2 regions of the Streptomyces sp. NPDC032091 genome follow, and region 2 is predicted to be linked to the other one. Evidence: riboswitches for the same ligand, from Rfam matches in the RefSeq annotation. Region 2 holds a riboswitch; the other holds the start of a gene.

Region 1 (15,176 bases), on a different contig from region 2:
GGGCTGCTCGGCGTCGAAGGCGGCGGTGGCCGCGCGGCCCTCGGCGCTGTGCTTCCAGGTGGAGGCGTAGACGACGACCCGCTCGGGGTCGAGCCGCAGGGCCATGTTGTGCAGGAAGGCCTGGATGCCGCCCGGGCGCGGGGGGAAGTCGTTGGTCACGATCAGCGTCTTGTGCATCCCCGCCAACGTACCGGACGGCTAGCCGAGATCGTCGCGCAGCGCCTGCTGCCAGGCCCGGGTCAGGGCGGGCAGGTCGGTGTCCAGGGCCTGGCCGAGGGCGGTGGGCAGGGGTTCGCGGCCGGCGCGTTCGTAGAGGCGGACCAGCGCCGCGTCCCCCCAGCGGGCGGCGATGAGCCGGCAGGCCAGCCAGGCGCCCTCGTAGGCCCGGGCCATGGCGTCCTGGTCGCCGCCGAAGGCGAAGGCCGCGTCCGCCGGGAGGGCGGCGGGCAGGTCGCCGAGCCGGACGGCCCGCGCGAGGGTGGGCGCGGCCTCGGCCGGGCCCAGGGGGCCCTGCCGGTAGGCGGCCCAGTCCGCGAAGCCCTCGGAGAGCCACTGCGGGGTGCGGGCGGTGGTGGCGGCGCGGGTGGCGACGTGGGTGGTCTCGTGGGTGAGGACGACCTGCCGGCCGGCCTGCGACAGCTGCGCGTAGCCCTCCGGGTTGACCACGACCCGGTCCGCCGGGGCGGGGCCGCCGCCGGTGGCCCCCGTGGTGACGGCCCCCAGGCCCCGGTAGGCGTCGGCGGGGCGTCCCAGCAGGGCGGCCATCGCGTCGAGCGTGCGGGGGACCAGGACCACCACCCGGCCCGCCCACGGCCGGGGCCAGGCGGCGCTCACCGCGGGAACGGCCAGGTCCGCCTCGGCGGCGATCCCCGACAGGGTCTGCGGGCTCTGGCCGACGCCGAGGACGAGGGAGTGGGCGCCCCGTACGACGGCGACCGGGTCCGGCTGGTCCCACAGCTGCTGCGGTGCCCCCGGGGAGGGCCGTTCGGCGGCGACCCGCCAGGCCCCGCCACCGCCGCCGCCACGGGTCAGCACCAGCTCGCGGGCCGATCCGGCAGGGGCGCTGTCGTAGCCGGCGAGCCGGTAGCGCAGTTCGGCGTGCGCGTAGGCCCGTGCGCCGTCGCCCCGGACCGAGGTGACCTCGTAGGACCAGCCCTCCAGCGGGATCGCGGAGAGCCGCTGCGGCGGGGCGGAAGCCCAGTCGGCGACGGCCCGCCGTACCGCCGCGTCGACGGGCGGGGCGGGCGCCGCGCACCCGGCCGCGGCCGCGGCCGCGGGCGCGCACAGGGCCGCCGCGAGCAGGCGTACGAGGGCGCGGCGGTCGGGATCCATCCGCCGATCGTACGCACGTCGGGTGTCAGGGCCGGGTCACCGAGGACACCGGCATCATCCCGACGGGGTCGTAGCGGACCCGGGCGCCGGGGTAGGGGGCGTGGATCACCTGGCCGTTGCCGACGTACATGCCGACGTGGCTGGCGTCCGAGCGGTAGGTGACCAGGTCCCCCGGCTGGGCCTGCGAGAGCGGCACCCGCCGGCCCGCGTACCGCTGCGCCTGCGAGGTGCGCGGCAGGGAGACGCCCGCCTGCCGGTACGACCACACCATCAGCCCGGAGCAGTCGAAGCCGGAGGGCCCGGTGGACCCCCACACGTACGGTTTGCCGACCGCGGCCCGGGCCGCCATCACGGCGGCCATGGCCCGGCCCGAGGCCTGGCCGCCGCCGGCGGGCAGGTCGGGCAGGTCCGGGAGGGCGTCGGCGCGGCCGCCGGAGCGCGAGGCCCGTTCGAAGTCGGCGCGCTCCGCGGAGGGCATGTCGTTCAGGAGCCTGCGGGCGGCGGCGAGCTTCGCGGTGACGGCTCGCTTCTGGGTGGCGACCTCGGTGCGCAGGGTCTCCAGTTCGGCGAGTTTGCGCGAGGCGTCCTGGCGCTGCCGGCCGATCCGCCGCTGTTCCTCGCGCAGTTCGGCGAGCTGCTTGGCCTGGCGGCCGCTCAGCCGGTCGAGGACGGCGGCCTTGTCGAGGTAGGCGCCGGGGTCCTCGGAGAGCATCAGCTCGACGGTGGGGTCGAGGCCGCCGGAGCGGTACTGGGCGCCGGCGAAGGTGCCGAGGACGCCGCGCATGGTGTTGACGCGGTCCTGGGCGCGGGCGACGGCGTCCTGGGCGCGGGCGATCTCGGCGCGCAGCGCGTCGGCCTTCTCCCCGGCCCGGTTGAACCTCTCGGTGGCCTGCTCGGCCTCCTCGAAGAGCTGGTCGACCTGGGCGCGGGAGCTCGTGGCGGGGTCCTGCGGGAGGCCTGGGGCCGCGCCGGCGGGTGCCCCCGTCACGGCCACGGCGGCGGTGGCCGCGGCGGCGGTGAGGACGGTGACCTTGGCGTTCCGGTCGAGGCCGCCGTTCCCGGGCCGGCGATGGGACCCCACGTGGCACCGCTCCCTTGCGCTGTGCGGGCCCGGGCCCGCCCCCGTGGACGGCCGTGTGCCGGGTTCCGCGCTGGCAGACAGTAGCCGCGCGGCCACGCACCGGCCAACGACCGTCGCGGGCCCGGGACACCGGCGCCCCGCCTCTGACACAGGTCAGGGGCGGGGCGCGGGGTCAGGGCGGGTCCGTGCAATTCGCCCGGATGGGCGGTGTGCGGCGCGTCTGCGGGGCGGGGTCCGGGTCAGCCGACGCGGACGCCGAACTGGAAGGGCATGTTGTCCATCGACTCGAACTTGACTCCGCCGCCCGGGGCGGGGTGGGAGGCGTGGAAGACCTGGCCGTTGCCCGCGTAGAGGCCCACGTGGTGCAGGTCGCCGTAGAAGAAGACGAGGTCCCCGGGCTGGAGTTCGCTGCGGCCGATGCGCGTGCCATCGTTGGCCTGGGTGTAGGTGGTGCGGCTGATGCTGACGCCGGCCTGGGCGTAGGCCCACTGGGTCAGGCCGGAGCAGTCCCAGGAGTCGGGGCCGGTGTCGCCCATGTGGTAGGCGTCGCCCTCCTGGGTGATGGCGGCGGCGAGGGCGGCTCCGGCCCGGCCGGAGCCCTTGCCGGCGCCGGGCTTGGCTCCGCCGCCGGCGGCCTTCGCGGAGGCCGCGCCGTCCTTGGCCGCGTCGCTGTTGAGTTCGCCGCGCTGTTCGGCGGTCAGGGAGTTGAGGAGCGCCTGGGCGTCGGCGAGCTTCTTCTGGGCGGCCGCCTTGTTGTCGGCGAGCTCCTTGCGGACGGCGGCCAGGTCGTTGAGCTTGGCGGTGGCGTCCGCGCGCTGCTGCGCCAGTTCCCGCTGCTTGGCCTGGATCCTGGCGATCGCCTCGACCTGCCGGCCGCTCAGCTGCTGGAGGGTGGAGGAGTTGTCGAGGTACTTCTGCGGGTCTCCGGAGAGCAGCAGTTCGACGGAGGGGTCGATGCCGCCGCCGCGGTACTGGGCGGTGGCCATGGAACCGAGCGTGTTGCGCAGGTCGTTGAGGTCGGCCTGGCCGCGGGCCACCTGGTCCTGGAGGTAGCCGATCTCCTTCTCCAGCTTGTCCTGGCGGTCCTTGGCGCCGTCGAACTTCTCGGTGGCCTGCTCGGCCTCCTCGTAGAGGGCGTCGACCTTGGTCTTGACCTCGTCCTTGTTCGGCTTGTCCGGCGCGGGAGCGGCCAGGGCCGACTGGGAGGAGAGGGCGACGGCCGCGGTGGCGAGGGCGGTGAGGACGCTCACGCGGGTGCGGGTCGGCGGCTTGGGTCGACGGTGGGACGCCACGGACGCGAACTCCTTCGGCAGCACACCTCCGTCGGCACCCCGAATGAGTGACCTACCGAACGAAGGTTTGAGCAGACCCTAGTGACCCGTCCGTGATCACTTCAAATCCCGGAACGTAAAAATCCGCTCGCCTTCCGCCTTCTTTACCCGGGGCCCACGCTGCGTGCCGGACCCTTGACGGTACGTCTCCCCTACGCACCGTCAATCCGGGCATCCCGCACAGTGGTTACATCAGACGCACAAGCCGCCAAGTGCTACGAAACGCGCGCGAGCCGCTTGAGCAGCAGCGCCGACGCCACCGGCCGGGCGCCCGCCTTCGCCACCCCGTCGGCCACCTCACGGTCGGTGGAGACCACGACCACGGGACGGCCCGACGGCTCGGCCCGCACCAGCTGGCGGATCAACTCGTCCGCCGTGACGCCCGCCTTGGAGAACAGCACCCGCACCCCGCGCGGCGGCGCGAGCAGCACCGGCGCCGCCAGCTCCGCCCCGTCGAAGACGCACGTCATCTCGGCGCCCGTCTGCGCGGCCAGCATCGACAGGCCGCCCAGCAGCCGCAGCCGCTGCTTCTCCAGCGGCATCGTGGGATAGCCGGTCTTCGTCACGTTGTACCCGTCGACCACCAGATGTGCCTGCGGCAGCGCCAACAGCTGGTCCAGCAGCGCCGGATCGGTCTCCGACAGGGCCCGCGCCGCGATGTCCTTCGGGGTCATCCGGCCCGGCTCCACGGCGTCCACGGTGTCCGCGGGCCGCGTCGACACCGGCGGCAGCGCCAGCTCGCGGCGCAGCCCCGCCGCCGCGTCCAGCACGGTGTCCAGCAGCAGCCGCAGCCGCATGTCCTCGACGCTGCGCCCCTCGCGGGTGGCCCGGCGGGCCGTCTCCAGCGCCGACTCCGCCTCCGCCAGACGGGACTTCAGCCGCCGCGACTCGCTCTCGGCGGCGGCCACCTGCGCGGCCGCCTCACCGCGGATCCCGTCGATCTCGCCGCCGAGCTTGCGCAGGGCCGCCTCGCCCCGCTTGACGTCGCTCAGGGCGCTGCGCAGCTTGCGCTGAAGCGATTCCGCTTCCTTGCGGGCGGCGTCCAGCTCGGCCCGCACCTGCTCGCCGCCGTTGCGCTGGGACTCGCGCAGCTGGGCCAGTTCCGCGCGCAGCCGCTCCAGCTCGCGCCGCGTCTCGTCGCCCACCCGCTCGGCGTCGGCGCGCTGCGCCTCCTCGCCCGCGGCGGCCACCAGCTTGACCCAGCCGGCCGGACGCAGCACGTACGCGGCGGCCGCCACGTCCAGGGGGTCCGCGGCGGCCGGCGGGGCACCGGACTCCAGTGCCCCGGCCAGTTCCGGCTGCGCCTCGCGCACCTTCTCCGCGACCCGGCTGCGGAAGACGCCGTCGCTCTCCACGGCCGCGGCCATGGCGTTGCCGGCGAACTTGGCACGCCGGGTCGGGGTGAACCGGGCGTACTGGCGCAGCTGCGCCGGGAGGTCACCGACGGTCAGGCCGCCGAAGGCGTCCGAGACGAGCGAGACGACCCGGCGCCGCACGCCCTCCGGCAGCGGGCGGTCGAGGACCTCCGCGGCGTCGCGGGCAGCGTCGGCCGGCCCGGCGCCGCTTGCTGGCTCCACAATCCGTCACCCCTACCGTGATCTCCTGCGGGCCCGGCTCCCTCAGGAGTCGGTGCCCGGCCTGTCGACGAGCTCGATCTGGTCCACCGCGTTGCACCAGCGGCAGCGGACCGACTCGATGGTCTCACTGACCACCTCGCGCTCCTCGACCTTGGGCTCCCCGGCGAGGTCGAGGTGGACGTACTCGACCACCTTCGACGATCGGGTGACATCGAACCGCGTGAGGTTGCCGCACAGGGTGCAGCGCCACCGGGTGGTGTCGGTCGGCAGGGGAACCGTCGTCATCAGGCCGCTCTCTCCTTCGTAGCTCATTCAATTAAAGCCTTCCGCGGCGGTCGGCGGACCGCAGCACGTAACCCTACGGCCTGGCACCACCCTCAGGGGGGTCCGCCTGCGTCATGCTCTGTCGCATGATCGTAAAGTGGCGGGCCGTGCGCGAGGCCGCCCGGGGCCCCGTGGTCACGTACGCGCTGATCGCCGGCTGCTGCGCGGTGTTCCTGACGAGCCCGGCCTCCGGCCTGAACCCGTCCTTCGGTACGGGCGAGCGGCTGCTGGCGACGGGTACGGCCTATTTCCGGCACTGGGGCGTGGTCCCCGACGAACTGTTCTCGGGGGCCGCGCGCCCGCTGCTGACCCCGCTGACGGCCCTCTTCGTCCACGGCAGCTGGCTGCACCTGCTCGGGAACATGCTCTTCCTCTACGTCTTCGGCGCCATGACGGAGGAGCGGATGGGGCGGCCGGCGTTCCTCGTCTTCTACCTCTGCACCGGCTACGTGGCCCTGGCGGCCTACGCGGCGGCCAACGCCTCCTCGGACCAGACCCTGGTCGGGGCGTCCGGCGCGATCTCGGCGGCGCTGGGGGCGTTCCTGTGCCTCTTCCCGCGGGCGCGGGTGACGTCCCTGTTCCCGTTCCTGCTCTTCCTGCCGCTGCGGTTCCCGGCCTGGATCGTGCTGATGTTCTGGTTCGGGCTCCAGTGGCTGGCCGCGCACCGCGCGGGGAGCGGGCCGGGGGTGGCCTACCTGGCCCACGTCGTGGGCTTCTCGGTGGGGTTCTGCTACGCGTGGGCGCGATATCGCCGTACGACTAGAGTGAGGCGACCAGTGACTGCCGGCGAGGGAGACAGCCAACCGTGATCACCGCGATCGTGCTCATCAAGACCAGCGTGGACCGGATCCCCGAGATCGCCGAGTCCATCGCGCAGCTGGACAGCGTCAGCGAGGTCTACTCCGTCACCGGTACGTACGACCTGATCGCGCTGGTCCGCGTCGCCCGCCACGAGAACCTGGCGGACGTCATCCCCGGCCGGATCAGCAAGATCCCCGGCGTCGAGGCGACGGACACGCACGTCGCGTTCCGCACGTACTCCCAGCACGACCTGGAAGCCGCCTTCGCCATCGGCCTCGACGCGTAGCACCGGCGGGGCCGTCCGTCAGCCCCGCCGGCGGCCGGCTCCCCGCTACACCGCCGGGACGCAGCGGCCGTCCTCCGTGCGGTACTGCCACTTCGCGCCGTCCGCGACGAGTTCCTTCACCGCGCGGACGAAGCGCTCCACGTGCTCGTCCGGGGTCCCCGCCCCGAAGCTGACGCGGATCGCGTTCAGGGACCGCTCCCCGGGCGCCGCCTCCGGCGCCCCGCACTCGCCCTGGGCCTGCGGCTCGCTGCCCAGCAGCGTCCGTACCAGCGGGTGGGCGCAGAACAGCCCGTCGCGCACGCCGATCCCGTACTCCGCGGACAGCGCCGCCGCGAAGTGGGAGCTGTTCCAGCCGTCGACCACGAACGAGATGACGCCGACGCGCGGGGCGTCGTCCCCGAACAGGGACAGCACCCGCACCGCCGGGACCTCGGCCAGGCCCGCGCGGACCTTCGCGATGAGGTGCCGCTCCCGGGCGACGAGGTTCTCGAAGCCGGCCTCCTCCAGCGCCCGGCAGGCGGAGGCGATGGAGTAGACGCCGATCACGTTCGGGGAGCCGGCCTCGTGGCGGGCGGCGGTGGTGTGCCATTCGACGTCGACGCCGCCGTCCTCGCGGCGGGCCACCTTGCGGGAGGCGCCGCCCCCGGCGAGGTACGGCTCGGCCTCCTGGAGCCAGTCCGCGCGGCCGGCGAGCACGCCCGAGCCGAAGGGCGCGTACAGCTTGTGGCCGGAGAAGGCGACCCAGTCCACGTTCAGTTCCCGTACCGAGACGGGGTGGTGGGGCGCCAGCTGGGCGGCGTCCAGGACGATCCGCGCGCCGTGCGCGTGCGCGGCGGCGGCGAGCTCCTTGACCGGCCACAGTTCACCGGTGACGTTGGAGGCGCCGGTCACGCAGACCAGGGCCGGACCATTGGGGCCTCCCCTGCTCGAGCGAAGCCGAGAGCTTGGGGAAGGGTCGCGGTCGGCCAGCGCCCGCTCCAGGGTGGCGACGGCCTCGCCCGGGGTGCGCGGGGCGTTGAGGTACGTGACCTGCGCGTCGCCCCAGGGCAGCAGCGAGGCGTGGTGCTCGGTCTCGAAGACGAAGACCTGGCAGTCGGCCGGGAGCACGGCGGCGAGCAGGTTGAGGGAGTCGGTGGTGGAGCGGGTGAAGACCACCTGGTCGGCGGGGCGGCAGTCGAGGAACGCGGCGACGGTGGCCCGGCTCTGCTCGAAGAGGTCGGTGGAGAGCTGCGAGAGGTACCCGGCGCCGCGGTGGACGCTGCCGTAGTAGGGGGCGTACGCGGCGACGTCGTCCCAGACCCGCTGGAGTGCGGGCGCGCTGGCCGCGTAGTCCAGGGCCGCGTAGGTGACCTCGCCGCCGGTGACGAGCGGGACCGTGACGTCCCGGCCGAGCACGGGCAGCGGCTCGGCACAGGCCGGGTCGGCGGCGGTGCGGGCGGTGGCGGCGGTGCGGGCGGCGGCGTTCAGGGATGCGGACATGGCTGTATCTCCCGGCAGGCAGGGCGGAATGGCTTCGGTGGTGCCCGTACGCGGGTACGGCGGCGCGCGGCGCGGCGGCGGCCGTCAGGGGTACGGGAAGTGCCTCGGACGGGATGCGGGTACGCGGAAGGGACCCTGTTCCGAGGGGTGAAGAAGGGGCGGAGCCGCCCTATCGCATTCGCTTGCTCACGGAAAACGCTCCTCGGAAGACCAGGATCCCTGGTGTCGAGGGATCCGCGCTTGCCGTAGACCTCGCTGCCTACGGCCTGGTCATCACCCGGGGCACCCCGCCACGGAAGGAGGGTTGCCGGACAGCGAGCCGGGGCCAAAACGCTGTCACTCGTGACCTTGGAGAGCATCCTGCCACACGGACCGCCGAAGACAAGGCCCCGGTCCACCATGTGGACCGGGGTCTCGTCGGAAGCCTCAGGCGTTGCTGGCGGCCACCCACCGCTCCAGCGCGGCCCGGGCGGCGCCCGAGTCGATGGACCCGGCCGCGCGGGCGATGCCCGCGGAGAGCTGCTCCTCCAGCGAGCCCGTGCCCGGGTCCAGGGCGACCAGGGCGGACGCCGCGTTCAGCAGGACGGCGTCGCGCACGGGGCCGGTCTCCCCCGCCAGCAGGCGGCGGGCCACGTCGGCGTTGTAGGAGGGGTCACCGCCGCGCAGGGCGGAGATGTCGACGGTCTCGATGCCCACGTCGCGCGGGTCGAAGGCGTGCTCGGTGACCCGGCCGTCGCGGACCCACCACACCCGGGAGGTGCCGGTGGTGGTCAGCTCGTCCAGGCCGTCGTCGCCGCGGAAGACGAGGGCGGAGGTGTTCCGCTCGGCGAGCACCCCGGCCATGATCGGGGCCAGCCGGCCGTCCGCGACGCCGACGGCCTGGGCCGTGACCCGGGCGGGGTTGGTGAGCGGGCCGAGGCCGTTGAACGCGGTGCGCACGCCGAGGTCCCGGCGGGCCGAGGCCGCGTACCGCAGGGCGGGGTGGAAGACCACGGCCGCGCAGAAGGTGATGCCGGCCTCCTCGGCGACCTCCGCCACCCGTCGGGGGGTGAGGGAGAGGTTGACGCCGAGCTTCTCCAGGACGTCGGAGGAGCCGCTGGCGGAGGACGCGGCCCGGTTGCCGTGCTTGACGACCTTCGCACCGGCGCCGGCGGCCACGATGGCGGACATGGTGGAGATGTTGACGGTCTTGGCGCCGTCGCCTCCGGTGCCGACGATGTCCACGGTCCGGCCCGGCACCTCGATCAGGTTGGCGTGGGCGTACATCGTCCGGACCAGGCCGGTGTACTCCTGCACGGTCTCGCCCTTTGCCCGCAGGGCCACCGCGAAGCCCGCGATCTGCGCGTCGGTGGCCTCGCCGCGCATGATCCGCTCCATCGCCCACGCGGTGTCGTCGGAGGCGAGGTCGTGGCCGCTGAGCAGGGCTTCCAGGATGCCCGGCCAGCCGCGGGCCGCCACGCTGTCGCCGCCTGCCGGGGTCGCAACGTTCATGGTCAGCTCCTGCTGCTCGTCGGGGGTTCGCACGTCGGACGGGAAGGATCTCAGCCTATCCAGCCCCGGAGACGGCAATGAGCCCCCGTCCAGACCCTGGACGGGGGCTCTTGCCGTGGCGACACCAGGATCGACCTGGGTCGATCCCTCAAGCGGTCCTGCCGGAGATCAGTGGTGGCCGTGGCCCGACTGGATCTCCTTGTACTCCTCGGCGGTGGGCTTCGGAATCTGGTTGCCCTCCGCGTAGAAGCCCTTGCTGAGCTTCGCGCGCAGCTTCTCGCCGCGCGTCACCTTGCGCTCGACACCGTTCTCGTCGACCGTCGGGCCGATCTCGACCGGCTTGTACTGCTCGTGCGAGGTGAGCGTGTGCAGCTTGCCCTGCGGGAGCGGCTCGTGGACCTCGACGAACTCACCGTGCGGCAGACGCTTGATGATGCCGGTCTCGCGACCGTGCAGCACCTTGTCGTGGTCCCGGCGCTGGAGGCCGAGGCAGATCCGCTTGGTGGCGATGAAGGCCAGGACCGGGACGACGAAGAAGCCGATCCGGACGAACCAGGTGATCGAGTTGATCGACAGGTGGAAGTACTGGGCGAACATGTCGTTGCCACCGCCGATGAGGAGCACGATGTACTCCGCGATCCAGGCGACACCGAAGGCCGTACGGGTCGGGACGTTGCGCGGGCGGTCCAGGATGTGGTGCTCGCGCTTGTCGCCGGTGACCCAGGACTCGATGAACGGCCAGACGGCGATCGCGCCGAGGACCAGCGGGAAGAGCAGCAGCGGGATGAACACGCCCAGGACGAGCGTGTGGCCCCACAGGTTGATCTCCCAGCCGGGCATGGCACGGATCAGGCCTTCCGGCATGCCCATGTACCAGTCGGGCTGCGCGCCGGTGGACACGTGGTCCGGGCGGTACGGGCCGAGCGCCCAGATCGGGTTGATCGAGGCGAGGGCCGCGATGGCCGCGATGACACCGAAGACCAGGAAGAAGAAGCCTCCGGCCTTGGCCATGTAGACCGGCAGCAGCGGCATGCCGACGACGTTGTTGTTCGTCTTGCCGGGACCCGCGAACTGGGTGTGCTTGTGGTAGAAGACCAGGATCAGGTGGGCCACCAGCAGGCCCATCATGATGCCGGGCAGCAGCAGGATGTGGATCGAGTAGAACCGCGCGACGAAGTCGCCGCCGGGGAACTCGCCGCCGAAGAGGAAGAACGACAGGTACGTGCCGACGATCGGCACGGACAGGATCGCGCCCTCCATGAAGCGGACACCGGTGCCTGAGAGCAGGTCGTCCGGCAGGGAGTAACCGGTGAAGCCGGTGAACATGCCGAGGACCAGCAGCAGGAAGCCGAAGATCCAGTTGACCTCGCGCGGCTTGCGGAACGCGCCGGTGAAGAAGACGCGCATCATGTGCACGACCATCGCGGCGACGAAGATCAGCGCCGACCAGTGGTGGATCTGCCGGATGAGCAGACCGCCGCGGACATCGAAGCTGATGTCCAGCGTCGAGGCGAAGGCCTCGGACATCTGGACGCCCTGCATCGGCACGTACGAGCCGTGGTACACGACCTCGTTCATGCTCGGGTGGAAGAACAGCGTCAGGTACACACCCGTGAGGATGATGATGATGAAGCTGTAGAGGCAGATCTCACCCAGCATGAAGGACCAGTGGTCCGGGAAGATCTTGCGCATGTTCGCCTTGGCGAGGCTGTAGATGCCCAGGCGTGCGTCCGCCCAGTCGGCTACGCGCTCGCCGGCCGGCGCTTTGCGCTCGGTGGTGGTGGCAGTGCTCATCCGCGCTCCCAGAATGCAGGACCGACGGGCTCTTCGAAGTCGCCGAGCGCTTCGAGGAAGCCTTCGTCATTCACGCCGATCCGCAGCTGCGGAAGCGCGTGACCGGCCGGGCCGAAGATGACACGGGCGCCGTCGGAGAGGTCGAAGGTGGACTGGTGGCACGGGCAGAGCACGTGGTGCGTCTGCTGCTCGTACAGGCTGATCGGGCAGCCGACGTGGGTGCAGATCTTGGAGTAGGCCACGATGCCCTCGTGGGACCACTCCAGCTCCTGCTTGTCCTTGATGTCCTCCGGCTTGATCCGGACGAGCATCAGGGCGGCCTTGGCGATCTGGTTCTGGAAGTCGTGCTGGTCCTCTTCCAGGCCCTCGGGCATGGCGAAGGTCAGCGAACCGACCTGAACGTCCTCGGGGCGCAGGGGCTCCATGGTGTTCTGGTTGATGATCAGCTTGCCCTTGGCCCACATGGTCTTGCGGAGCTTGTCCTCGGGCAGCGTGCCCAGGTCGCGCAGCAGGACCACGCCGGAGAGCGGCACCAGGGCCAGCGCGCCGAGCAGGGTGTTGCGGATCAGCGGGCGGCGGGCGATGCCGGACTCGTTCGCACCGTCGGCGAAGTCCTGCATGACCTTGGCCTTGACGTCCGCCGGCGCCGCGATCTCGTGGCGGTCGTCGGCGACCTCGACGTCGGACATCAGGGTGCGGGCCCAGTGGACCGCGCCCGCGCCGATGCAGAAGAGGGCCACGCCCAGGGTCAGGCCCAGGGCGAAGTTGAGCGCGCTGACCTTGCCGATCGGGAAGACGTAAATGATCTTCTCGACGGGGATGGACACGTACGAGGCGATGAAGCCGACGGTGGCCAGCATCGACAGCGTGAACAGCATCGCGACCGTGCGCTCGGACCGCTTGGCGGCCCGCTCGTCGATGTCCTGGATGCGCGGCTTGTGGACCGGCAGGCCCGGGTCGGCGAACGGGTCGTCCGCGACCGCTACGGCACCGTGGTGCGCGTCGCCCTGCTCGCTCGGCAGGTGCTTGTCTTCGGGAATGTCTTGGCTACTCATGACTTCTTGGCCTTAGCGGTGTGGGCCGCGACCCAGACGGCGACAGCGATCAGCGCACCCAGACCGAAGATCCAGCCGAACAGACCCTCGGAGACGGGGCCGAGGCCACCGAGCTTCAGGCCGCCAGGGCTGACCGACTTCTCGCCGTTCACGTTCTGGAGGTACGCGATGATGTCCTTCTTCTGCTTCTCCGGCATCGTGCTGTCGGGGAAGGAGGGCATGTTCTGCGGGCCGGTGAGCATGGCCTCGTAGATGTGCTTCGGCTCGACGCCCTCGAGGTTCGGGGCGTACTTGCCGTTCGTCAGCGCGCCGCCCTCGCCGGTGAAGTTGTGGCACTGCGCGCAGTTGTTGCGGAACAGTTCGCCACCGGCGGCGATGTCGGCACCGGCCGGGTCGTACTGCTTCTCGGCCGGCGTGATCGGGCCGGCGCCGAGGGAGGCGATGTAGGCCGCGAGCTGGTCGATCTGGGCCTGCGAATAGATGTTCCGCTTCTTCGGCACCTGGGCGCCGGGCTGCTGGGCGGGCATGCGGCCCGTGCTCACCTGGAAGTCGACGGCCGCGGAGCCGACGCCGACCAGGCTCGGGCCGTCAGAGGAACCCTGACCGCCGGTTCCGTGGCAGCTTGCGCAGCCCACGGCGTAGAGCTTCTTGCCCTCCTCGATGGCGAGGGACTGGGCGGTTTCATCGGCCTGCGCCTTGCCCGCGGGCGCGAAGGCGGCGTACAGCCCCCCCGTGACCGCCAGCGCGAAGAGTAGAACGACGACCGCCGCCAGCGGATGGCGTCGTCGTACGGAGAGCTTTTTCACGGATTACCCCGGTGTCAGGATCTTCTGCGTCGGTGTTTCTGGATGGTGTGCCGGACGGTGCCGGCGACGTTTCGCTACTTGATCAGGTAGATCGTGGCGAAGAGGCCGATCCAGACGACATCGACGAAGTGCCAGTAGTAGGACACGACGATGGCCGACGTGGCCTGTTCGTGGGTGAACCTCTTGGCCGCGTACGTCCGGCCGAGGACCAGCAGGAAGGCGATGAGTCCGCCCGTCACGTGCAGACCGTGGAAGCCGGTGGTCAGGTAGAACACCGTGCCGTACGGGTCGGACGAGAGGCTCAGGCCCTCGTGCTTGACCAGCTCGGTGTACTCGAACACCTGGCCGCCAATGAAGATCGCACCCATGACGAACGTGATGATGAACCACGTCCGGAGCTTCTTCACGTCACCGCGCTCGGCGGCGAAGACGCCGAGCTGGCAGGTGAGGGAGGAGAGCACCAGGATCGTGGTGTTCGTCGCCGAGAAGGGCAGGTTCAAGGCCTTGGCCTGTTCTGCCCAGTGCTCGGCGCCCATCACGGATCGCAGGGTGAAGTACATCGCGAAGAGGGCCGCGAAGAACATCAGCTCGGAACTCAACCAGATGATGGTTCCGACGCTGACGAGGTTCGGCCGGTTGACCGTCGGGTGCGCGTGCCCGGTATCTACTGTCGTTGCTGTCGCCACGACCGACATTATGTCGGTCGCTTATCCCGCCCTCACCCCGGGGGGTGCCGTTCGGAGTGTCAGGGGGGTGTGCAAGGCCCGAACGGCCCATCAGATCACCCCCGTGCGGGCTCTCCCGCCAGGCTGGCGGAACCGATGTTGACACGGGATCGGACGGAGTAGCATCCCGCGCATCATCAGCGTGATTCACGGACACGTGGAGGAACGAAATGCGGGCGACTGCGCGGGTTCTGCTCTACAGCGACGACGCGAGCACCCGGGAGCAGGTGCGGCTGGCGGCCGGGCGCAGGCCGGCCGCCGACCTGCCGCCGGTGGAGTTCGTGGAATGTGCCACCCTTCCGGCGGTCCTCAAGGAACTGGACGCCGGCGGCATCGACGCGTGCGTGCTGGACGGGGAGGCGGTCCCGGCCGGGGGCATGGGCGTGTGCCGGCAGATCAAGGACGAGATCTTCCGGTGTCCCCCGGTGCTGCTGCTGATGGGGCGTCCCCAGGACGCGTGGCTGGCCACCTGGAGCCGCGCGGACGCGGCCGTCACCCTTCCGGTGGACCCGGTGGAGTTCCCCGAGGCCCTGGCGGGCGTCCTGCGCGCCCGGCTGGCCCCCAACGCGGCCTGAGACGCGGGCGAGGGCCCGCGGGCGGCTCTGTGGCCGTCCGCGGGCCCTCGCGTGCTTCCTGGGGCCTGCGGGTCAGACGGTGGGGCGCAGGCGGGCCTGGTCGACGCGGCTGCGGCCCTCCTGGGTGCCCTTGAGGAGGTAGCTGCCGTCGCGCCAGGCCTTCCAGTCCAGGTTCCAGTCGCCGTAGCCGTTGCCGAAGGGCTCCATGTCCTCGCCGATGCTGTTGATCACCCGGACGATGTCGCCCTCGCTGATGTTCTCGTAGAACCAGGCGGCGTTGCCCGTGCTCATGCCGGTGCAGCCGTGGCTGACGTTCTCGTAGCCCTGGGAGCCGACCGACCAGGGCGCGGCGTGGACGTACTCGCCGCTCCAGGTCACGCGGGTGGCGTAGTAGACGGGGAGGTTGTAGTACTCGCTGCCGCCGATGCCGACGGTGTCCCCGCGCATCTGGACGAAGTACTGCTTGCCCAGCACCACCTTGACCCCGTTGCGGGTGGAGAAGCCGGGCTTCCCGGTGGT
Region 2 (15,176 bases):
CGTGTAGGTGCGGTAGACCTCCAGGTCCTGGCGGGAGGGGTAGGCGGAGGCCAGGTGGACGACGCGGCCCCGCCACTCGGGGTGGACGGTCAGCAGCTCCCGGTAGGCGGCCAGCCCGCGCAGGACGTTCTTCGACAGCTCGGTGCGGTCGACCCGCACGATCGTCCTGCGGTCCCCCACCTCGGCGCGCAGCGCGGCCAGCTTCTCGTCGACCTCCGGGCGGTGGGCCAGGGCCCGCAGGTCGTCGCCGTCGACGCCGAGCGGGTACTGGCCGACCCCGGTGAAGCGCACCTCCCCGTACCGGCCGTCCTGCGTCAGCCGGCGGTGGTGGACGCCGCCCTGGTGGTCCTCGCGGGGGACGAAGCCGTCCGCGACGCCGTGCACGTCGTCCACCGTGGCGCCGCTGATGAAGGCGGAGGCCCAGGCCGCGGTGTGGAAGCCCAGCTGGTCGGCGCCGAGCATGCCCCAGACCAGCCGGCTGCGGATGTCGTCCGGGAGCATGTGCAGGAAGTCCGGCGAGGCCCACGGGGTGTGGGTGAAGTGCGCGATCCGCAGGTCGGGGCGCAGCTCCCGCAGGGCCCCCGGCACGAGGGCCAGGTGGTAGTCCTGGACGAGGACGCGGGCGCCCGGCGCGGCCTCCTCGGCCAGTGCTTCGGCGAAGGCCTGGTTGTAGGCGGTGTACGAGTCCCAGCGCCGCCGGAACTCCGCGTCGAAGACGGGTTCGCGGGGGACGTCGTAGAGGTGGTGGTGGGTGAACCAGAGCACCGAGTTCGCGATGCCGTTGTACGCGTCGTCGTACACCGCGGGATCGATGTCCAGCATCCGCACCCCCGGCTCGGAGACCCCCCGCCGGACCGCTTCGCGGTCGGCGTCGGAGAGGGCGGCGCAGATCCACAGGGCCTCCGGCTGGGCCGCGAGGGCCGCGGACAGGCCGGAGACCAGACCGCCCCCGCCGCGCCGGGCGCTGAGCGCGCCGTCGGCGGCGAGGGCGTACGAGAGCGGGCCGCGGTTGGCGGCGACGAGTACCTGAGAAGCCATGCCGCGAACCTAGCCCGGGGCCCGCTCGCTCAAACGTCCGGGAATTGTCCGGTTCGTCACGTACGGACGGATGGCGCGCGGCGGGGCCGCCCCGCCTCAGGCCACGCGGCGGACCGCGTACTCCTCGATCTCCAGCATCGGCGGCCGCTCCTCCGTGTCCACGGGGTGGGTCCGCGGAACGAACCCGTCCGGCCCCCTCTCGAACTGGGTGAGGACGGGGCGTACGAGGTGCCCGCGCGAGAGCCGCAGCTGCGCGGTGCGGTAGATCGCCGCGGCCATCCGGCCCAGCGCCTGCCCGCTCTGGTGCTTGTGCAGCCGCACCCCGACGTCCACCTGGGCCATCGCGTCCAGCCCGACGGTGTGCAGCGCGTCGACCAGCAGGCCGAGTTCGACCCCGTACCCGACGGGGAAGGGCAGGCGTTCCAGCAGGGAGCGGCGTACGGCGTACTCACCGCCCAGGGGCTGGACGAAGCCGGCCAGCCGCGGCCAGTGGAGGTTGAGGAGCGGGCGCGCCACCAGCTCGGTCACCCGTCCGCCCTGGCCGGGGGCGTCCCCGAGCGGGCGGTCGTACATCGCCTTGACGAACTGCACCTGCGGGTCGGTGAGCAGCGGGCCGACGATGCCGGAGACGAAGGCGGACGAGAAGTCGCGCAGGTCGGCGTCGATGAAGCAGACGATCTCCCCGGTGGTGGCCAGCAGCGAGCGCCACAGCACCTCGCCCTTGCCGGGGACGGCGGGGATGCGGGGCAGGATCTCGTCCCGGTGGACCACGCGGGCGCCGGCCTTGGCCGCGACCTCGGCCGTACGGTCGGTCGAGCCGGAGTCGACCACGACGAGCTCGTCCACCAGGGGGACGGGCAGGCCGTCCATGAGGTCGCGCCGGATCACGGCCACGATCTCCCCGACGGTGGCCTCCTCGTCGAGGGCGGGGAGCACCACGCTCACGGTGGTCCCGGCCGCCCGTTTCCGGTCGAGCAGCTGGTCGAGCGGTCGGTCGGCGGCGGACCAGGAGCGGTCGGCCAGCCAGCGCTCCACCTCATCCAGCACTCTCGGTACTCCCTGGCTACTCGGCGGCGTCACACCCGGCGGATTTCGGCCGAATTGTGATCCATCTCGCGGTTCGGACGGCTGTCTCAACCCGCCGTCCCTTCGGTTACAGTCTTGAACAACGCGAAGGTCCGCCGCATGCCGGGGGGCCTCGTGACAAACGCACCGGCGCGCCATCGAGCGCGTGTGCCGGTGCCATACCGCTCATCCAGAGGGGCAGAGGGACACGGCCCGTTGAAGCCCCGGCAACCCTCCAGTCGGTTCTCGCTCGCGCGGGGCCCCGGCTAGGGAAGGTGCCAATTCCGTCTCATGGCGAAGTGCGCCATGGGGAAGATGAGGAGAAAGGGCCTCGCCATCATGGCTGCACAGTCTGTCGCCACCTCTGCCGCTCCGGGATCCGACACCGCCGGTTCCGTTGATCTCGGCCCCGCCACCGGCCTTTCCTGTCGTGAGTGCGGCACCCGTTTCGAGCTCGGCCCCATCTTCGCGTGCGTCGAGTGTTTCGGTCCGCTGGAGGTCGCCTACGAGCTGCCGACCGGTGACCCGCAGGCGCTGCGCGCGGCGATCGAGGCCGGCCCGAACAACATCTGGCGCTATGCGCCGCTGCTGCCCGTCCCCGCGGACGTGGCGTCCAAGCCGAGCCTGAACCCGGGCTTCACCAAGCTCGTGGACGCGCGGAACCTGGCCAAGGAGCTGGGCGTCACCGGCAAGCTCTACGTCAAGGACGACTCCGGCAACCCGACGCACTCCTTCAAGGACCGCGTCGTCGCCATCGCCGTCGAGGCCGCCCGCGCCTTCGGCTACACCACCCTCTCCTGCTCCTCCACCGGCAACCTCGCCGGCGCCGTCGGCGCCGCGGCCGCCCGGGCCGGTTTCCGCTCCTGCGTGTTCATCCCGCACGACCTGGAGCAGGGCAAGGTCGTCATGGCCGGTGTCTACGGTGGCGACCTGGTCGGCATCGAGGGCAACTACGACGACGTGAACCGCTTCTGCTCCGAGCTCATCGGCGACCCGCTGGGCGAGGGCTGGGGCTTCGTCAACGTCAACCTGCGCCCCTACTACGGCGAGGGCTCCAAGACGCTGGCCTACGAGATCTGCGAGCAGCTCGGCTGGCAGCTGCCCGACCAGCTCGTGATCCCGATCGCGTCCGGCTCGCAGCTGACGAAGATCGACAAGGGTCTGCAGGAGCTGATCAAGCTCGGTCTGGTCGAGGACAAGCCGTACAAGATCTTCGGCGCCCAGGCCGAGGGCTGTTCCCCGGTGTCCACCGCCTTCAAGGCCGGCCACGACGTGGTGCGCCCGCAGAAGCCGAACACGATCGCCAAGTCCCTGGCCATCGGCAACCCGGCGGACGGCCCGTACGTGCTCGACATCGCGCGCCGCACCGGCGGCTTCGTCGAGGACGTCAACGACGAGCAGGTCGTCGAGGCGATCCGGATCCTGGCGCAGACCGAGGGCATCTTCGCCGAGACCGCGGGCGGCGTGACCGTCGGCGTGACGAAGAAGCTCATCGAGAACGGGGTCCTGGACCCCTCGCTCACCACCGTCGTCCTGAACACCGGTGACGGCCTGAAGACCCTGGAGGCGGTGTCCGGCAGCGGCCAGACCGCCACCATCCGCCCGAGCCTGGACGCGTTCCGCGCCGCCGGCCTGGCCTGACCCTTCCCTCGCACTCCCCGGAAAGGCGGTAGCGCCATGAGCGTCAACGTCCGCATCCCCACCATCCTGCGCACCTACACCGGCGGCGCCGCCGAGGTCCCGGCCGAGGGCGCGACCCTCTCCGAGGTGATCGACTCCCTGGAGGCGAACCACCCGGGCATCGCCGCGCGCGTCCTGGACGACCAGGGCAAGCTGCGCCGCTTCGTGAACGTCTACGTCAACGACGACGACGTGCGCTTCGAGGGCGGCCTGCAGACGGCGACGCCGGACGGCGCCGGCGTCTCGATCATCCCGGCGGTCGCGGGCGGCTGCTGAGCCGGCCGACGTCCCGACCGAATCTGAATTGCCCCCTCCGCTAAAAGCGGAGGGGGCAATTCTGCTTGATTGGGCGCGGTAGAGTTGGGGAAGTCCCCTCCGTTGTTCTTGCCCGCCGCATATGAGCGGGCCGCGAGAGGGTTGACATTGAGTCAACATGCGCGTGCCTTTTGGGGCATTGGTGCGGCTTGTCTGGCCCGACTTGCCCAGGAATAGGACAACTTTTCAGCCCATTTCCTTGTTTGCGCGTGTCCAGATTTCTCGTCGGAATGACCTGTTGCAGACAGCAGCGGTGCAGATACATTCAGCCCCGGTCGAGGCGTTCCGGCGCAAGTTCTGACCCGGGTCCGCGAAGTGCGGACCTGCGCAAGGGCCAGTAATAGGGGAGTTAGGCATGGCTCAGGGCACCGTCAAGTGGTTCAACGCGGAGAAGGGCTACGGCTTCATCGCGGTCGACGGTGGTGCGGATGTGTTCGTCCACTACAGCGCCATCCAGATGGACGGGTACCGCACCCTTGAAGAGGGTCAGCGGGTCGAGTTCGAGATCTCGCAGGGCCAGAAGGGTCCGCAGGCGGACATGGTCAAGCTCGCGGCCGGCTGAGTCGAAGCGCGATCGGCCACCGACGCACGCACCAACACGTGAGGGGCCCACATCCTGGACTGGGATGCGGGCCCCTCACGTATGTGCCGCACCGGCGCGGCGCGCGCGGTGGCCCGGCATGACGCGAAGCCGCTTGCACTCGTGGGGGCCGAGTGCTAATCATTGGCGTTAGCACTCTCCGGGTGAGAGTGCTACAAGACGAGGACCGGGCCGGTGAGGCCCGCAGGGTCCGGCGGGAAGGAACCGCCGGGTCGGCAGGCCGTCCGTCGCGGGCGCGGGCGCGGTCCGGAGCAATCCACCCCTCCTGGAGGACCACTTCAGATGGCCAAGATCATTTCGTTCAACGAGGAGGCCCGGCGCGGCCTTGAGCGTGGCATGAACCAGCTCGCCGACGCCGTCAAGGTCACCCTTGGCCCCAAGGGTCGCAACGTCGTCCTTGAGAAGAAGTGGGGTGCGCCCACGATCACCAACGACGGCGTCTCCATCGCCAAGGAGATCGAGCTCGAGGACCCGTACGAGAAGATCGGCGCCGAGCTGGTCAAGGAAGTCGCCAAGAAGACGGACGACGTCGCCGGCGACGGTACGACCACCGCCACCGTCCTCGCCCAGGCGCTCGTCCGCGAGGGTCTGCGCAACGTGGCCGCCGGTGCCAACCCGATGGCGCTCAAGCGCGGTATCGAGAAGGCCGTCGAGGCCGTCTCCGCCGCCCTGCTCGCGCAGGCCAAGGATGTCGAGACCAAGGAGCAGATCGCTTCCACGGCCTCCATCTCCGCCGCCGACACCCAGATCGGCGAGCTCATCGCCGAGGCGATGGACAAGGTCGGCAAGGAAGGCGTCATCACCGTCGAGGAGTCCCAGACCTTCGGTCTGGAGCTTGAGCTCACCGAGGGCATGCGCTTCGACAAGGGCTACATCTCGGCGTACTTCGCCACCGACATGGAGCGTATGGAGGCGTCCCTCGACGACCCGTACATCCTGATCGTCAACTCCAAGATCGGCTCGGTCAAGGACCTGCTGCCGCTCCTGGAGAAGGTCATGCAGTCCGGCAAGCCGCTGCTGATCATCGCCGAGGACGTCGAGGGCGAGGCCCTGTCGACCCTGGTCGTCAACAAGATCCGCGGCACCTTCAAGTCCGTCGCCGTCAAGGCCCCGGGCTTCGGCGACCGCCGCAAGGCCATGCTCGGCGACATCGCCATCCTCACGGGCGGCACGGTCATCTCCGAGGAGGTCGGCCTCAAGCTGGAGAACGCCGGTCTCGACCTGCTCGGCCGCGCCCGCAAGGTCGTCATCACCAAGGACGAGACCACCATCGTCGACGGTGCCGGTGACAGCGACCAGGTCCAGGGCCGCGTCAACCAGATCCGCGCCGAGATCGAGAACTCCGACTCGGACTACGACCGCGAGAAGCTCCAGGAGCGCCTCGCGAAGCTGGCCGGCGGCGTGGCCGTCATCAAGGCCGGTGCCGCGACCGAGGTCGAGCTCAAGGAGCGCAAGCACCGCATCGAGGACGCCGTCCGCAACGCCAAGGCGGCCGTCGAAGAGGGCATCGTCGCCGGCGGTGGCGTGGCCCTGCTCCAGGCCTCCTCGGTCTTCGAGAAGCTGGAGCTCACCGGTGACGAGGCGACCGGCGCCAACGCCGTGAAGCTCGCGCTGGAGGCCCCGCTCAAGCAGATCGCCGTCAACGGTGGCCTTGAGGGTGGCGTCGTCGTGGAGAAGGTGCGCAACCTGGCCGTCGGCCACGGTCTGAACGCCGCCACGGGCGAGTACGTCGACATGATCGCCGAGGGCATCATCGACCCGGCGAAGGTCACGCGCTCCGCGCTGCAGAACGCCGCGTCCATCGCCGCGCTCTTCCTGACCACCGAGGCCGTCATCGCCGACAAGCCGGAGAAGGCCGCCGCCGCTCCGGGCGGCATGCCGGGCGGTGACATGGACTTCTGATCGGCCCCGCGCTGATCGGCTGTTCTCGAACGAGGGCGGCACCCCTTCCGGGCGGAGGGGGTGCCGCCCTCGGGCGTTTGCGGGGGCGGGGGGTCAGTGGGCGTAGTCCCTGAGCGCCTCGGTGGCGAGGGAGAACCCGACCGGCTGGGGAAGGGCGAGGGTTCCGCCGTAGGGGCAGGACTCCCGCCGACGGTAGCGTCCGTCTTCCGGCTTGCTGTAGACCGTGACGGTGTCGCAGTCGCGGTCGATCAGCAGGAACACGGGGATGCCCGCCTGCGCGTAACCGTCACGCTTCTCCCGCCTGTCGCGGGCCTCGGTGTCGTGGTCGTGCGACGTGACCTCGACGGTCATCAGCACCCCTGCGGGATCGGACCACTCGCCGTGCCCGGCGAAGTGCCGTTGCGGGGCGAGTGCACCATCGGGCCGGGCGCGGCCGTTGCGGTACTGCTCGGTGCGGAGCCCGCGCTCGCGGTACAGGCGCAGGTCGGGGCGGTGTGCCATGCACTGGTCCGCGACCCACATGATGATCTCGTCGTGGTCGCCGTCGGGCACCGACTTGACCTCCAGCTTTCCGTTGATGAATTCGAGCGTGACCGTCTCGGGTGCGCGGCGGGCCAGTGTCTCGAAGTCCGTCAGGGACATCTGGGCGTGCGCGGCGGTGCTGGGGGTCATGGGGTCGCCTCCTCGACTCCATGGTGCCCGTGTTCGGCGCCGGTGGAGCGGCGGACTGGTCATCGGCGGTTCCCTTCGCGGATGCGGGTCGCGTGGGCGCGGACCTCGGCCGGGGTGAGGGGCGGGGTGAAGACCGGCGGGCGGGGGTCTTCGGGGCGGCAGGCGCGGCAGCGGCCGTCGGTGAAGGCTGCGGGCGGGCCGGGCGCGCGGCATTCGGTGCACTCGGCGCGGGCCGGGGGTGGGGCTGCCGGGGCGGGGGCGGGTGGTGCGGCGGGGAGTTTGGACTCCAGGCGCTTGCGGAGCAGGGCCGCCGGGTGGTGGACGACCGGCGGCAGGCCGGCGGTCAGGGCGAGCCGGATGCGGTCGGGGGTGGCGCCCCGGGCCAGCCAGGGTACGAGGAGCGGGGCGAGGGCCGTGCAGTCGGCCTTGGAGAGCGCGAGGGCGGGGGCGGCGCGGCCGAGCGAGGCGAGGATGCCGTACGCGTCGGGGCGGACGTCCGCGTCGGCGTCGGCGTCGGCGGCGGGGGCCGGGGCCGGGGCCGGGGGTACCTGTGCGGGTGGCGGCGGGGCGGTCGGTGCGGGGGCATCCCTCTGGGTGAACCGGGCCCACCAGGCGCCGTCGCGGGGCGTGCGGGAGAAGAAGGTGCGGGTGACCCACCGGGTGGTCTCGCCGGGCAGCCGCTGCCGGACCCGGTGCAGGTGCCCGGCGGTGGCCAGCCGGTTGAGGGCGGTGCGCAGGGCGCACTGGCCCCACAGGGGCAGGACGGCGGCGAGGGTCTTCACGCTGATGTCGGCGCCGTCCGGCAGCCGGTCGACGTACCCGGCGACGGCCGCCTCCCGGGCCGGGAGGTGCGCGAAGTCGCGGGCGGTGCGGGGTGCCTGCTCCGGTGCGGTGATTTTGCCGTAGCCGGGCTTGGCGAGGGGGTGCGGGGCAGCACTAAGCTGAACGTCATCCATGGGGATCGATGTTTCCGATCTCTTTTGGTCAGGCCCTCGTTCGGTGTTGGCGCACCGGCGGGGGCCGATTTTCGTTTCCAGCCGCAAGGTAGGGCTTCATGCCCCTGTGTGGCAAGCCGGTCACGGATCGTCATCACGGCTGGTATGGGCGGCGGTTGGGGAGGGTGGTGGGTGGTGGTGGGCTCCGCCCACCACCCTTTCCACAGACAGAGCGCTCGGACCCTCGGGACTTGAGCTCCGGGCGGGGTGGTTGACTGGCGGTATGAGCGACGGGAAGAGCGTGTTCGTCAAGATCTGCGGGCTCAAGGCGCCCGAGGACGTCGACGTGGCGGTGGAGGCGGGCGCCCACGCCGTCGGGTTCGTGCTCGCGCCGAACAGCCCCCGTACCGTCGGCGGCGCGCGGGCGCGCGAGCTCGCCGCGCGGGTGCCGGAGCGGGTGCTCACCGTCGGGGTGTTCCGGGGGCAGTCCCTGGAGGAGGTGCGCCGGCTCACCGAGGAGAGCGGCGTGCGCGGGGTGCAGCTCCACGGCGACGAGGGCCCCGAGTTCTACGACGCGCTGCGCGCGCCCGGCCGGACCCTGCTGCGGGCCACCGCCGAACACGTGGCGCGCTGCGGGGAGTACGGCGAGGACCTGCTGCTGATCGACGCCCCCGACCCCGGCTCCGGCAAGCCCTGGAACTGGGGATCCGCGCAGTTCACGGCCCCGGAGGGGCGCTGGCTGCTGGCCGGCGGGCTCGGCCCGGCCAACGTCCGCGAGGCCGTCCGGGCCACCGGCGCCTGGGGCGTGGACGTCTCCAGCGGCGTCGAGCGCGAGCGCGGGGTGAAGTCCCCGGAGCTCATCCGGGCCTTCATCGACGCCGCCACGCAATCATACGATTACTCTGAGTGAGAACATGGGGGTGGCGGCCCGTACGGCGGGCAGGACACTCCCATGGAATCGGACCACCCCGGATGGCTGCGCCGCCTGACCCGCCGCCTCCTCCCCGCGGCCGGCGGCGGGGGCCTGCCGGTGTTCACGCCGCGCGGCGCCCCCGTCTTCACCGCCGACTTCGCCTCCCCCGCCCAGTGGGTGGCCGGCCGCTCCTGGGCCTATCCCGACGGCGGCCCGGTCAACCCGGGCGACAACAAGCTCGACCACCTCGTCACCGACCCCGCCTACAGCCGCGGCGGCACTTTCCGGGCGACCCGCCGCCCCGACGGCAACTGGGACACCGGACTGCTCACGACGGAGGGCAGCGACCAGGGGTTCACCGTCCGCACCGGTGACGTCCTGGAGGCCCGGGTCCGCCTGCCCACCGAGACCGGAGCCTGGCCCGCGATCTGGACCTGGCGCGACGGCGGCCAGGAGATCGACGTCTTCGAGTACCACCCCGACAACCCGGACCTGCTGGAACTGTCCAACCACGTCCGCGAGGCCCACCGCTACTACCGCGACCCCACCATCCGGCCCGGGGCCTGGGTCGACCTCAGGATCGAGTTCGGCAAACGGTCGGTGGTCTGGTGGGTCAACGGGTCCCGCGCCTTCTCCGACGGGCGGGGCGTGGGGCGCGGCTGGCGCGCGTACCTCATCGTCAACCTGTCCGTCTCCGCGGGCCGGTACCACCCGGCGCCGGGGCCGGAGCAGACGGAGATGTCGTACGAGGTGTCGGAGCTGCGCGTCTATCGGGCCTAGGCACCCCGGTCCGGGGTCCGGGCCGGCCCGTCCGGCTCCCCGGGCGGCGGTCGGCCCGGCCGCCGATAATGGGTGCCGTGGACTCGCCGCACAGGTCGACCCGGGCGAAGGCCACGGCCCGCCCGACGGGGTCCGGCCTGGCGTTCTGGCCGTTCGGCGTACGGACGGCCGTGGTGCTGGTGCCCGTCCTGCTGGCTGTCCTGGCCGTGGCCTGGGGTGTCGGGCGGACCGCGCTGGGCCTGGCGTCCGTGCCCGCCGGATGGGCGCTGCTGGTCATCGTCGCGCTGAGTCTGCTGCCCGTCCTGCTGGTGGTGCTCAGCGGGCTCGCGCCGGGCGGGACGGGGGTCGAACCGGCCGCCGTGAAGGCCGCCCTGACGGCGGCGGCCGCGTCCCGGCGCGGCCTGGCGGTCCCCCGCAACGTGGTCCCCGAACGGGGCGTCACCCCGGCCGGCTCCGGTGCGGCCGAGGCCGTCACCTCGCTGCGGGGCCTGCGCGGGGCCGAGGTGGTGGTCGTCGACCTGGAGGACGGCCACGCCTGGTGGGAGCACCGGCTGCTGCTCCTGTGCGCCGCGGCCGCCCGGCTCGCCCGGCCCGCGGTGGTCGTCTTCACCGCCCAGCGGCAGGGCCGGCCCGGCCGGTTCGTGGGCTGGGCGGCCCCGGCCGACCTGCTGCGGTGCCTCCAGGACGCCGACCCGGGGCTGCGCAAGGCCTGCCTGGAGGCCTCCGGTCAGGCCGCCGGGGTGCGTCTCGCCGAGGCGTCGGGGCCGGGGCCGTCGGCGCGGCTGATGAAGGAGCTCGGGCTGGAGGGCATGCGCCGCCTGACCCACCCGCCGCCCCGCGAGGCCCTCCACCCGTTCCTGGAGGAACAACTGCTGGCCCGGTGCGTGGACCGGTTCGACGGTTCGCCCGACGAGATCGACGTGACCCGCCTCCAGCAGTTGTTCACCCCTGTCCTGCACACGCGGGCGCTGGAGCACGACGACGAGGACGCGGCCTGGCTCCGCGCGGCCCTGCGCGACGAGGGCGACCACATCGCCTTCACCGAAGCGGGCCGCTACACGGGCATCCTTCCGTCCGCAGCCGTGGCCCGGGCGGCGCTGCTCGCCCTGCTCCCGCCGGACCCGGGGACGTAGGGGAGCGCAAGGGCCGTGCCGCCGGGGCTCGGGGGCCGGGGCCGCGTCAGGCGGGTCCCGCCGAACCGTCGGCCTCCACCGCCAGGACGCCCGGCAGCGCGGCCACGTCGGCGACCTGCTCCGGGCTGAGCCGGGCCGCGAAGCCGTTCAGCGCGTGGTGGAAGTAGCGGTCGGGGCGTACGCCGCCGACCTGCGCGGCGACGGCGGCCGGATCGACACCCCGGCGCACGGTGACGATGTACGAGGGCCAGTCGGCCGGAGCGGTCCGCGATGCGGCGGCAGCGGGGGCGGGTGCGGTGGCGGCGGCGGACAGGGGCGGGACGGCGGCGACGGCGGCCAGGACGGCGACGGTCACGGACAGGGCTCGGCTCACACGGGCGGTCATGCGGCGAGGCCATCACGCAGACGGGGGCCGGTCAACGACGTCCCGGGGTGTGGCGGGGGCACGGGGCGTCCCGCACGCGCGCTCCCCGAAGTGGTGGCGGGCCGTACGGGTGGTCTCGCCGCCCGGCCCGTGACCCGGCGGCCGGCACGGCGGGCGCGGCGGGCGGCCGCGGGCCCCGGCGCCCCAAGGCGGCGGCTCCCCGGCGGTGCGGGCGGCGCCGTCCCGCGGCACGGCCGCACGGCGACTGGGCCGGGCGGGTGCCCGGCGGTCAAGCCGCGCCGGCCCGCCGCCCGATGGAAGGGAGGGCAGCCGTCCCGCCCGGAGGATCCCCCGCGCGGGAGCGGCCCGCTCGTGCCGACCGTCGCCGTCCCCGCCCCCGCTTCCAGGGAGTCTCCTCCATGCGCCTGCTCGTCCGCCTGGCCGCCGCCGCCCTCCTCACCGCCACCCCGGTCACGGCCGGCACGGCCGTGGCCGCCGGCCCCGAACCGACCCCCGTACCGCTGTACACCGCGGCGGACGCCGTGCCCGGCCGGTACATCGTGACCCTGGAGAAGGGGGTGGACGCGGCCAAGGCGGCGCAGAAGCTGGGCCTCAAGCCCTCGTTCGTCTACACCTCGGCGATGAACGGCTTCGCGGTCCCGATGACCGCGGCCCAGCTGGCGGCCGTGCGCAGCAGCGCGGGGGTGAAGTCGGTGGAGCAGGACGGGCGGGTGGCGTCCGTGCCGGTGCCGTCCGCGCCCGCGGGGGTGCGGGCACCGGCCGCGTCGTGGGGCCTGGACCGGATCGACCAGCGGCGGCTGCCCCTCGACAACGACTTCACCACCGGGGGCAACGGCGCCGGGGTGACCGCGTACGTCCTGGACACGGGCATCGACTACGAGCACCCCGAGTTCGGCGGCCGGGCCGTACCGGGCTTCGACGCGATCGGAGACGGACGCAACGGCCTGGACTGCCAGGGCCACGGCACGCACGTGGCGGGCACGGTGGCGGGTGCGACGTACGGGGTGGCGCGCAAGGCGAACCTGGTCAGCGTCCGGGTCCTCGGCTGCGACGGCAGGGGCGCCTGGTCGGGCATCATCGCGGGCATGGACTGGGTGGCGCAGAACGCCCGGCAGCCGGCCGTGCTGAACGCCTCGCTGGGCGGCGACCGGTCGGAGGCGGTGAACGCGGCCGCCACCGCGCTGTCCGACGCGGGCGTCCTGCCGGTCGTCGCGGCGGGCAACTCCGCGGCGGACGCCTGCAACGTCTCGCCCGCCTCGGCCCCGCGCGTGACGACGGTCGGGGCGACCGACCGGTGGGACCAGGAGACGAGCTTCTCCAACTACGGGCCCTGCCTGAGCCTTTACGCCCCCGGCCAGGACATCGTCTCGGCGAAGCTCGGCGGCGGCAGCGTCGCCCTGAACGGTACGTCGATGGCCGCACCGCACGTCGCCGGTGTCGCCGCCCTCTACAAGGCGGCGCACCCGAAGGCGGACCCGGCGGAGGTCCGCGGGTACCTGGAGGCCGCGTCCACCAAGGACGTCCTGAGCAGCCTCGGCAACGGCAGCCCGAACCGGCTGCTCTTCACCGGCGGGCTGTGACCGCCCGGACCGTCGGACCGGACGGGCAGCGACCCGTCCGGTCCGGGGGTCAGGGTCGGGCCAGTGCCGGTTCCCCGGCGCTCTGGCCGGGGGCGGCCGGCCCCGCCGGTTCGGGCGCGGCGTTCAGCTCGTCGAGCATCGCGCGGGTGAAACCGAAGAAGTACGTCGCGGCGAACCCCGTCACATAGCCCGTGAGCAGGCCGCCCGCATAGACGGCGAGGGCCGCGGCCATCCCCCGCGTGCCCTCCAGCAGGGGGAACAGGGCCCAGCCGGAGGGGCCGATGGCGGTGGAGCCGAAGGCGACGCCCAGCTGGTGGAACAGGCCGATGAACGCCCCGCCCGCCGCGCCGCCGACGCAGGCGGTGACGAACGGGCGGCCCAGCGGCAGCGAGACCCCGTAGATCAGCGGCTCGCCGACGCCCAGCAGGCCGGCCGGGAGCGCGGAGCGGATCGTCGCGCGCAGGGACGGGTTGCGGGGGAGGCGGCAGTAGACGGCCAGGGCCGCGCCGACCTGGCCGGCGCCCGCCATCGCGAGGATGGGGAGGAGGACGGTGTAGCCGGTCTGGTCGATGAGGGTGGTGTGGAGCGGGATCAGGGCCTGGTGCAGGCCGAGCATCACCAGCGGGAGGAACAGGCCGCCCAGGACCATCCCGGCGAAGGCGCCGCCGGTGGCGAGGAGCCGGTCGGCGAAGGTGCCGATGCCGGAGGAGACGGCCCCCGCGACGAACATCAGCCCGTAGAGGGTGACCAGGCCGGGGACGAGCACGGTGAGGGTCGGGGTCACCAGTACGTCGAGGGCCTCGGGGACCCGGCGCCGGCACCAGCGCTCCACGCGGACGGCGAGCAGGGCGGCGGCGAGGGCGCCGAGGACCCCGCCCTGGCCGGGGGAGAGGTGCTGCCCGAAGGCGTCGATCTTCGCGACGCCCGGGAAGACGATGACGGCCGCGACCGCCCCGCCGAGGACGGGCGTGCCGCCGAACTCCTTGGCGGTGTTGTGGCCGACGAACACGGCGATCAGGGACATGAACCCGGAGCCGATCGCGGTTAGCGCCGGGACCAGGGCGGGGACCCAGCCGAGGTTGGCGAGGAGCCCGCCCAGGCCGGCGATGATCCCGCAGCCGATGAGGGCGGGGATCAGCGGGACGAAGACGTTCGCGATCCGGCGCAGGAACAGCTTGAAGGGGGTGGCGTTGCGGGCCTTGCGGGCGTCCTTGAGGGCCGCGCCCCGGGCTGCCAGCGCCTCCGCCGTGACGGGCGGCGCCGTACGGGCTTCGGCGACGAGGGCCTCGAACGCGGGAGTGACGCGGGCGACGGCGCCCGGCCCGAGCACGATCTGGCAGGTGGCGGCGTCCTCCACCACGCCGAGGACCCCGGGGACGGCCCGCAGGGCGGCTTCGTCGACGAGGGAGCGGTCGTGCAGGCCGATCCGCAGGCGGGTCATGCAGTGCGCGATCGAGCCGATGTTGTCCGGGCCGCCGACCAGGGGCAGGATCGCGGCGGCGGTGGCGCGGTTCTTGTCTGTGGACATGCGGTCGCCTTGCTGTGGGGGGCCGGGGTGTCAGCGGGCGGCGGCGAGCGCCTCGCGCAGGTGGCCCCGCGCGGCGGTGAGGAGGGCGGCGGCGGTGGGGCCGTCGACCCCGCCGAGGAGGACCAGGACGGCGTCCTTGACCTCGCCGCCGGTGGCGGTGAGCGCGGCCTCGATCTCCGCGTCGGGTGCGCCGGTGGCCAGGGCGAGGATGCGGCGGGAGCGGGCGCGCAGCTTCTCGTTGGTGGCGCGGACGTCGACCATGAGGTTCCCGTACGTCTTGCCGAGGCGGATCATCGTCACCGTCGAGATCAGGTTCAGTACGAGTTTCTGCGCGGTGCCGGCCTTCAGGCGGGTGGAGCCGGTGAGCAGTTCGGGGCCGACGACCACCTCGATGCCGTGGTCGGCGGCCGCGGCGAGGGCGGAGCCGGCGTTGCAGGACAGTCCTACGGTGAGCGCGCCGCGGGTGCGGGCGTACTCGACGGCGCCGACCGCGTAGGGGGTGCGGCCGGAGGCGGAGACGCCGACGACGGTGTCCTCGGTGGTCAGCGCGAGGGCGGTGAGGTCCTCGGCGGCCAGTTCCCGGGAGTCCTCGGCGCCTTCGACGGCCTGGAGGACGGCGCTCGGGCCGCCCGCGATCAGGCCGACGACC

The links. Region 2 has a riboswitch for S-adenosylmethionine ahead of thrC (threonine synthase). Riboswitches for the same ligand answer to the same signal wherever they lie in the genome.
Region 1: it holds a riboswitch for S-adenosylmethionine, as region 2 does, so the genes downstream of both, ACZ5NJ_RS32940 (aminotransferase class V-fold PLP-dependent enzyme) here and thrC (threonine synthase) in region 2, are expected to answer to the same signal.

Annotation. Positions count from the first base shown of each region.
Region 1 covers NZ_JBVILR010000028.1:71,806-86,981, reverse strand. The annotation lists gene ACZ5NJ_RS32980 (glycosyltransferase family 4 protein) at 1-177, opposite strand, end outside; gene ACZ5NJ_RS32975 (hypothetical protein) at 199-1,332, opposite strand; gene ACZ5NJ_RS32970 (C40 family peptidase) at 1,358-2,413, opposite strand; gene ACZ5NJ_RS32965 (C40 family peptidase) at 2,653-3,705, opposite strand; gene ACZ5NJ_RS32960 (NYN domain-containing protein) at 3,960-5,324, opposite strand; gene ACZ5NJ_RS32955 (hypothetical protein) at 5,364-5,606, opposite strand; gene ACZ5NJ_RS32950 (rhomboid family intramembrane serine protease) at 5,720-6,454, shown strand; gene ACZ5NJ_RS32945 (Lrp/AsnC family transcriptional regulator) at 6,451-6,732, shown strand; gene ACZ5NJ_RS32940 (aminotransferase class V-fold PLP-dependent enzyme) at 6,778-8,211, opposite strand; SAM riboswitch class IV at 8,443-8,559, opposite strand; gene trpD (anthranilate phosphoribosyltransferase) at 8,638-9,702, opposite strand; gene qcrB (cytochrome bc1 complex cytochrome b subunit) at 9,871-11,496, opposite strand; gene qcrA (cytochrome bc1 complex Rieske iron-sulfur subunit) at 11,493-12,551, opposite strand; gene qcrC (cytochrome bc1 complex diheme cytochrome c subunit) at 12,548-13,357, opposite strand; gene ctaE (aa3-type cytochrome oxidase subunit III) at 13,432-14,052, opposite strand; gene ACZ5NJ_RS32910 (hypothetical protein) at 14,253-14,657, shown strand; gene ACZ5NJ_RS32905 (L,D-transpeptidase) at 14,730-15,176, opposite strand, start outside.
Region 2 covers NZ_JBVILR010000017.1:104,564-119,739, reverse strand. The annotation lists gene ACZ5NJ_RS25625 (alpha,alpha-trehalose-phosphate synthase (UDP-forming)) at 1-1,038, opposite strand, end outside; gene ACZ5NJ_RS25620 (glucosyl-3-phosphoglycerate synthase) at 1,135-2,085, opposite strand; SAM riboswitch class I at 2,287-2,425, shown strand; gene thrC (threonine synthase) at 2,419-3,744, shown strand; gene ACZ5NJ_RS25610 (ubiquitin-like small modifier protein 1) at 3,781-4,059, shown strand; gene ACZ5NJ_RS25605 (cold-shock protein) at 4,454-4,660, shown strand; gene groL (chaperonin GroEL) at 4,982-6,601, shown strand; gene ACZ5NJ_RS25595 (Uma2 family endonuclease) at 6,695-7,273, opposite strand; gene ACZ5NJ_RS25590 (hypothetical protein) at 7,333-8,229, opposite strand; gene ACZ5NJ_RS25585 (phosphoribosylanthranilate isomerase) at 8,492-9,118, shown strand; gene ACZ5NJ_RS25580 (beta-glucanase) at 9,161-9,901, shown strand; gene ACZ5NJ_RS25575 (hypothetical protein) at 9,979-11,034, shown strand; gene ACZ5NJ_RS25570 (protease inhibitor I9 family protein) at 11,081-11,419, opposite strand; gene ACZ5NJ_RS25565 (S8 family peptidase) at 11,818-12,999, shown strand; gene ACZ5NJ_RS25560 (PTS transporter subunit EIIC) at 13,049-14,527, opposite strand; gene murQ (N-acetylmuramic acid 6-phosphate etherase) at 14,558-15,176, opposite strand, start outside.